2 regions of the Gynuella sp. genome follow, and region 1 is predicted to be linked to the other one. Evidence: predicted binding sites of a transcription regulator. Region 1 holds the regulator's gene; the other holds the start of a gene.
What was found. The regulator PhoB, encoded in region 1, activates phosphate uptake and scavenging genes when phosphate is short. The targets are predictions, from matches to a motif close to TGTCATANNNNTGTCANA.

Region 1 (3,140 bases):
CTGTTGTGGGGGTCGATATCCGTGACTTCGGTATTTATTCGAATGGTGGCATCAAGAATTTCCGACATTTTTCCTGGATCCGCCATGGTCAGGGTATTGGCGGTTTTTTCCTGGCTGATGGCATTGGACAACATGGGTTTGGAATAATTTCGACCATCGTCAGATGAAATGATGATCAGTTCCTGCTGCTTGTTGAGCTTGCGAAACTCCCTCGCCAGGCTGTACCCCGCGAGACCAGAGCCGATAATAATGATGGGTTTTGAGTTCGACATATCAACTCCTTACAGCTCGATCATTTCGAAGTCCTCTTTGCCAACTCCACAATCAGGGCAAGCCCAATCTTCTGGAATATCGCTCCAGGCGGTTCCAGGTTCAATCCCTTCTTCCGGTAAACCTTCGGCTTCATCATAAATGAAACCACAGACTATACATTGCCATTTTCTCATCACTTAACCCCCTATCGATTCTGCGGCCAAAGCTACTGAGCCTGTTTTGCAAAAGCAATAGCAGGGCTGTATTTCTCTACTAATTTCCTGGTATCGGTCACGCAAATTATCAACAAGTATAAGCATCAGATGATTCTGTTTCTGATAAACTGCGCAGCCATCATCAGTGTCCCAAGTTTGCGGTTTTGATCCCAATATTATGAATCAGGCTCTTAAATTACGGATTAATGCGTATATTGCGCTGACCCGTCTCAATCGTCCCATAGGAACATTTCTCGTTTTGTGGCCCACTTTATGGGCTTTGTGGCTGGCTGGTGGAGGGTTGCCGAAGATCTCCAATCTGCTGATTTTCATCACCGGTGTGGTGCTGATGCGCAGTGCCGGGTGTGCCATTAATGATTTCGCGGATCGAAATATTGATGGTCATGTTCAACGCACCCAGGCAAGGCCTCTTGCTTTAGGCATTATCAGGCATCATGAAGCTGTGATTCTGTTTGTGGTGTTGTGTCTGATTTCATTCGCTCTGGTGTTGATGACTAACCGGCAGACCGTCTACCTGTCGTTTGCAGGAGCAGCATTGGCATTCGCTTATCCATTTATGAAGCGCTACACCTATTTACCCCAGGTGGTGCTGGGGGCGGCTTTCAGTTGGTCGATTCCAATGGCATTTATGGCTGAAGCCGGGGAGCTGACATCAATTACCTGGCTGCTGTATACCGCCAATCTGCTATGGACAGTGGCGTATGACACTCTATATGCAATGGTTGACCGTGAGGACGATTTAAAAATTGGCGTGAAATCGACTGCTATTCTATTTGCCGAAGCCGATATTTTCGCAGTGGCAACTTTGCAGGGGCTGGCCTGGTTGACCTGGATACTGGTCGGTGTTCAGGCGGGGCTGGGACTATTCTACTACTTGGGCCTGTTGGTTGCTGGTGCTATGTTCTTCTGGCAGATCTGGAGTGTTCGCAATCGTGACCGCGACGCCTGTTTTAAAGCGTTTTTGCACAACAATTGGGTTGGAGCGGTTATTTTTGTGGGTATATTTCTGAACTTTCTATGACAGTCTATGAGTACCCATATTTGACACTGAGATGACAATTGTCACTAATTTGTCATAAAGGGGCAGTTTAATTTTGCCTGAGTCAAATTGAGTGAGATAGCTATGTCTGGAAAAACCATACTGGTCGTTGATGATGAGACCCCCATCCGAGAAATGATTGCCGCAGCGCTGGAAATGGCGGGTTATCACTGTATTGAGGCAGGTGATGCACAGGAAGCGATGTCAGTGGTAGTGGATCAGAAACCGGACCTGTTATTACTGGATTGGATGTTGCCTGGTTCCAGTGGCGTGGAAATCTGCCGGCGGTTAAAACGGGACCACCTGACAGCCGAAATACCGGTGATCATGTTGACGGCCAAAGGGGAAGAGGACCATAAAATTCAGGGGTTGGAGGCCGGTGCCGATGATTATATCACCAAGCCGTTTTCTCCCCGTGAATTGGTGGCGCGACTGAAAGCGGTATTACGCCGGGCTACCCCGCCTGGTGTGGAGGAGGCGATTGAAGTGAATGGCCTGAGGCTTGATCCAGGCAGTCATCGGGTCAGCTCAAATGGACAGGAAATTGAAATGGGCCCTACAGAGTTCAGGCTGCTACAATTCTTCATGAGTCATCAGGAACGTGCCTACACACGGGCACAGTTATTGGATCAGGTCTGGGGAGGAAATGTTTATGTGGATGAACGTACGGTCGATGTACATATTCGCCGCCTGCGCAAAGCCCTTGGTGACCAGTTGATGACCATGATTCAAACCGTACGTGGAACTGGCTACCGTTTTTCTGCAAAAATCAGCTGACTCCCAATTAGAATTGGATAACACTTTTCAATGATTAAAGATTATCGACGGCAGCATCTGACTTCTGTTGTTGCCATGGCTTTGGCCGTGATGTTGATTGGCGCCATTCTGGGCTATCCACTCATTGCCCTGCTGTTGTATCTGATCGGTTATGTCGCTTGGTCCATGTGGCAGCAGAACAAGCTGATCGAGTGGCTAAAACAAAAAGACACCACCGCAGAAAGTTTGCCGGACACCGACGGGCCGATGGGGATGGTATTTGATTATCTCTACGGATTATTACGTCGGCATCGTCTCGAAGTACACCGTCTCAATACCGTTATCAACCGATTCCAGACCTCCACATCTGCTCTTGAGGATGGGATTGTGATTGTGAATCAGGATGGCACATTGGAGTGGTGGAACGAAGCGGCTGGTGACTTGTTGAGTTTTCAGCCGCAGGACCGTGGCCAGCTGATTAACAACCTGATTCGCAGCCCTAAATTTCAAAAGTTTTTCCGCAATGCCGTTCCCCGTACCAAAGTGAATATTCCTGCTCCGAGACGCGAACATCTGACATTGCAGATTGCCATTACCATATATGGTGAAAACGAACGATTGCTATGGGTGCGTGATATCTCCCGACTGCGGCAACTGGAACAGATGCGCAAGGATTTTGTTTCCAATGCCAGCCACGAACTGCGTACACCATTGACGGTGCTGCAGGGGTATCTGGAAACATTTATTGATATGGGTGACGTGTTGCCAGAACGTATGCATCGGCCATTGCAGCAAATGCAGGCGCAGACCCGGCGCATGACCAATCTGGTCAATGATTTGATGCTATTGACCCGCCT
Region 2 (3,140 bases), on a different contig from region 1:
CGGATGGTCGCTGCTCGCCGTGCGGTATAGGCATCAATAATGGAACGGGTAATGCCATCCACCACAACCTGATAGTGCAGGCGGTCAAAGCCGATAACTCCATTAAACAGATTAAACAGGGTATACCACGAAGTGTTGGATGTGGCCGAATGGGTGTGAGTGGCTGATAACAGCACATTGCTGTCATTAAAACGATCACCATAACCAAGCACCTGCAAACGACTGATGACCCCCAGTTTGATACTCTGATACATGTGCAGTTGATCAGCGGTCACAATTGCTACCATCTTGCCATCGGGCTGCTCGATCACAAATGCTCGGCTATAGAGGCGCATAGCCAGTCCTGACATTTCATCACCTGGACTGTTATAACCGGTACTGGACGCCGCAAACGGACCGGTAATATCCACTTTACCGGCACCAATCTGGTAAACCTGAGTGCTCCAGCTATTACTGGAAACCATCACAGTCATCGCCACCAACACGATAGAGGCAATTGTTCTGAATACTGAGAGAGAAGTTTTCATACTATTTTCCCGAATTTTTCTTATTTGTTAGCACCCAAAATTCCTCTCTGTCAATCGGCTTAAAGTTGATTCCATTTATGTTTTATCGGTTAGGTTATAAACCAAAAATCGCGTTACTGATCCGACCATAACACGCTCACATGCAGAAGAATCACAGACAACCGTTTTGCCGCACTTATGACAAACATTCAACGTTACCGAATGATTTTGATTAACATCACGATTTTTAATTCATAATAAATTTGGCCGCCGGTGACGTTTGCTGGCCGGATACCAAGTTATATGCAAACTATGAAGCAAAATAATCAGGACATTCCTACAAATATATGAGGGTTTGATAGTTTATCTACGACAAAGCTATGCAGTGTTAGGGGGCCTCTGAAAAATAGGAATAGTGTTGATGCAGGCGAGGAAGCACCACTCGCAACACCGCAATTTACTGGCATAAATGAGGATGTGAGACGGGGCTGACAACGTCCTGCGCGAAAATAGGCCATTTTTCAGAGGCTCCTTAGCCATAAAACCGTCATCACTGATACATAGCATGTATGCAGGAGCCGTGAAAAAAGGATGACAACAACAATCTGAGGAATCAAAATGCGACAATTCTTTATCCGGACAATAATTACTCTCACCATGACTGGATTCAGCACTCTTTCCCAGGCATTTATTTGCCCTGATCTGGACAGCGTCTATAACAGTCCCGAACCACCGCAGCCTGAAAAAATCAGCTTTAGACATCTGGGCAACAAAATTCTCTCCTCTTTTCATCAGCCCTATCATATGGTTCACGATGAACTGGTGGCTACCGGTGACACCGGAACGATGGTCGGCAAATTCGACTACGATATTTTTCTACACAAAGATCTGGAAGACGAACAGATTTATGCTTACATCTACGGTACCGGCATGAGTGACTGGGAATATCTCGGTAGCTTTCGAACTGACAGTGACGGCAAAATCTATGTGCCGGTGGGCAATCGCGATGCCGGTGAATATCTGGTACGCATGGTCGTTGCCGGCGATCTGACCAGTGCGACAGGATACTTAAGCGTGGTGGAACCCGGTACCGAAGCCATCCTGTTTGATATTGATGGAACACTGACCCTGACAGACTTTGAAGCGGTGGGAGACTATCTTGGCATCCGTACGGCGCTGGCACATTCTTACGCCACCGAGACCGTCAACGCTTATAAAGACAAGAACTATCGGTTGATTTACCTCACCGGACGACCATACTGGCAAGCTAAAGATACCCGCGAGTGGTTCGACATTCAGCAGATTCCAGCCTGGCACCTGCACACCAATCCCTATGGTGATGGCCCGATTCCGCCCGATACCCAAGGCTATAAAACCCGTTACCTCCAAAAGCTCATCGACAACGGAGTAAATATCATCCGCGCCTATGGCAATGCCCAGACGGATATTAAAGCCTATGCCGACGCAGGTATTCCAAAAGCAGAAACCTATATTATTGGTCAGTTTGCCGGCACTGAAGGCACTCAGGCTATCGATGGAGACTACAGTTATCATTATGCCACCGTGGTAGCGGATACGCCGACGGCAACCTGCAACCCCTGAAACACCCACAGGAGGTGTTTTCACCGATAGCCTCCATCATGGCCATAACGACCGTCGCGCGCTGATAGTTATTCATTTGCAGACATAGGCCCGGCGGTCATTCTTATCATCGGCTCAGTTGTGATAGGCGCCAACCCACCCTGTCTGTCAACAAATTCATACGGAGCCCGACAAGGCACATTTTTATCCTACTCATCAGGCATTGCGAAACACTATTGTTTATAAAATTACCATCGTACAAATTAGTTCTTTTCAGATTTGTTATGTTATAACATAATTTCCAGTTCACTTCGATTTTGAGAACTGAAGGATCTGATACCCATGTCCCCAAAGCTATACAAGTCATTGAGCACATCTGTGTCCGCTCTGTTGGTCGCATTATTATTATCAGCCTGTCATCCCCGTCAGCCGGATGACCTGTTGACCATCAGCGGTCCGTTTGAAGCAGTTAGTCTGGCACCCTCGAAGTCCGGCTACGTCTACACCCGAATGCAAATACTGGAAACCCTGATTAATGCCAATGATGCCGGGAAACTACTGCCCGGTCTGGCCCAGAGTTGGGATATCGACGATCAAAACCGTCGTTGGACTCTGCATCTGCGCCCGGAGGTCACCTTTCATAATGGCACGCCCTTGACCGCTGAGGCGGTTGTTCACAGCCTAAAAACAGCTCTGAACAATCCGGGACCGTTACTGAAAGCAGGCATCGACAGTATCCGCGCGACCGACCCGAATACTGTGGTCATTCAGCTACAACAACCCTATTTGCCGTTTACTGCCGTATTGGCGCACTACAGTACTGCCATTCTGGCACCAGAATCCTATGCAGATAATGGTGATGTAGTAGAACTTTATGGCACTGGCCCATATCAACTGACGGAATATATCCCGCCACACAAAGTCAAAGTCAGTCGTTTCGATGATTACTGGAGCACACCGGCCAATATTGCGCAAGCTGAGTATCTGACCGGTCACCGCTCCGAAAGCCGGGCCCTGATGGTGAAGAGTGGTGAAGCCGATATCGTTTATAAC

Region 2: ACQY6I_RS01175 (lipin/Ned1/Smp2 family protein) is a predicted target of PhoB. The motif match lies at 1,086-1,103, and genes of this name have one in related genera.

Annotation. Positions count from the first base shown of each region.
Region 1 is NZ_JBNKSF010000027.1:217,784-220,923, reverse strand. Features, by position in the region: gene ACQY6I_RS10810 (FAD-dependent oxidoreductase) at 1-272, opposite strand, end outside; gene rd (rubredoxin) at 282-446, opposite strand; gene ubiA (4-hydroxybenzoate octaprenyltransferase) at 646-1,509, shown strand; gene phoB (phosphate regulon transcriptional regulator PhoB) at 1,612-2,304, shown strand; gene phoR (phosphate regulon sensor histidine kinase PhoR) at 2,335-3,140, shown strand, end outside.
Region 2 is NZ_JBNKSF010000007.1:25,261-28,400, reverse strand. Features, by position in the region: gene ACQY6I_RS01180 (neutral/alkaline non-lysosomal ceramidase N-terminal domain-containing protein) at 1-527, opposite strand, end outside; gene ACQY6I_RS01175 (lipin/Ned1/Smp2 family protein) at 1,125-2,108, shown strand; gene ACQY6I_RS01170 (ABC transporter substrate-binding protein) at 2,430-3,140, shown strand, end outside.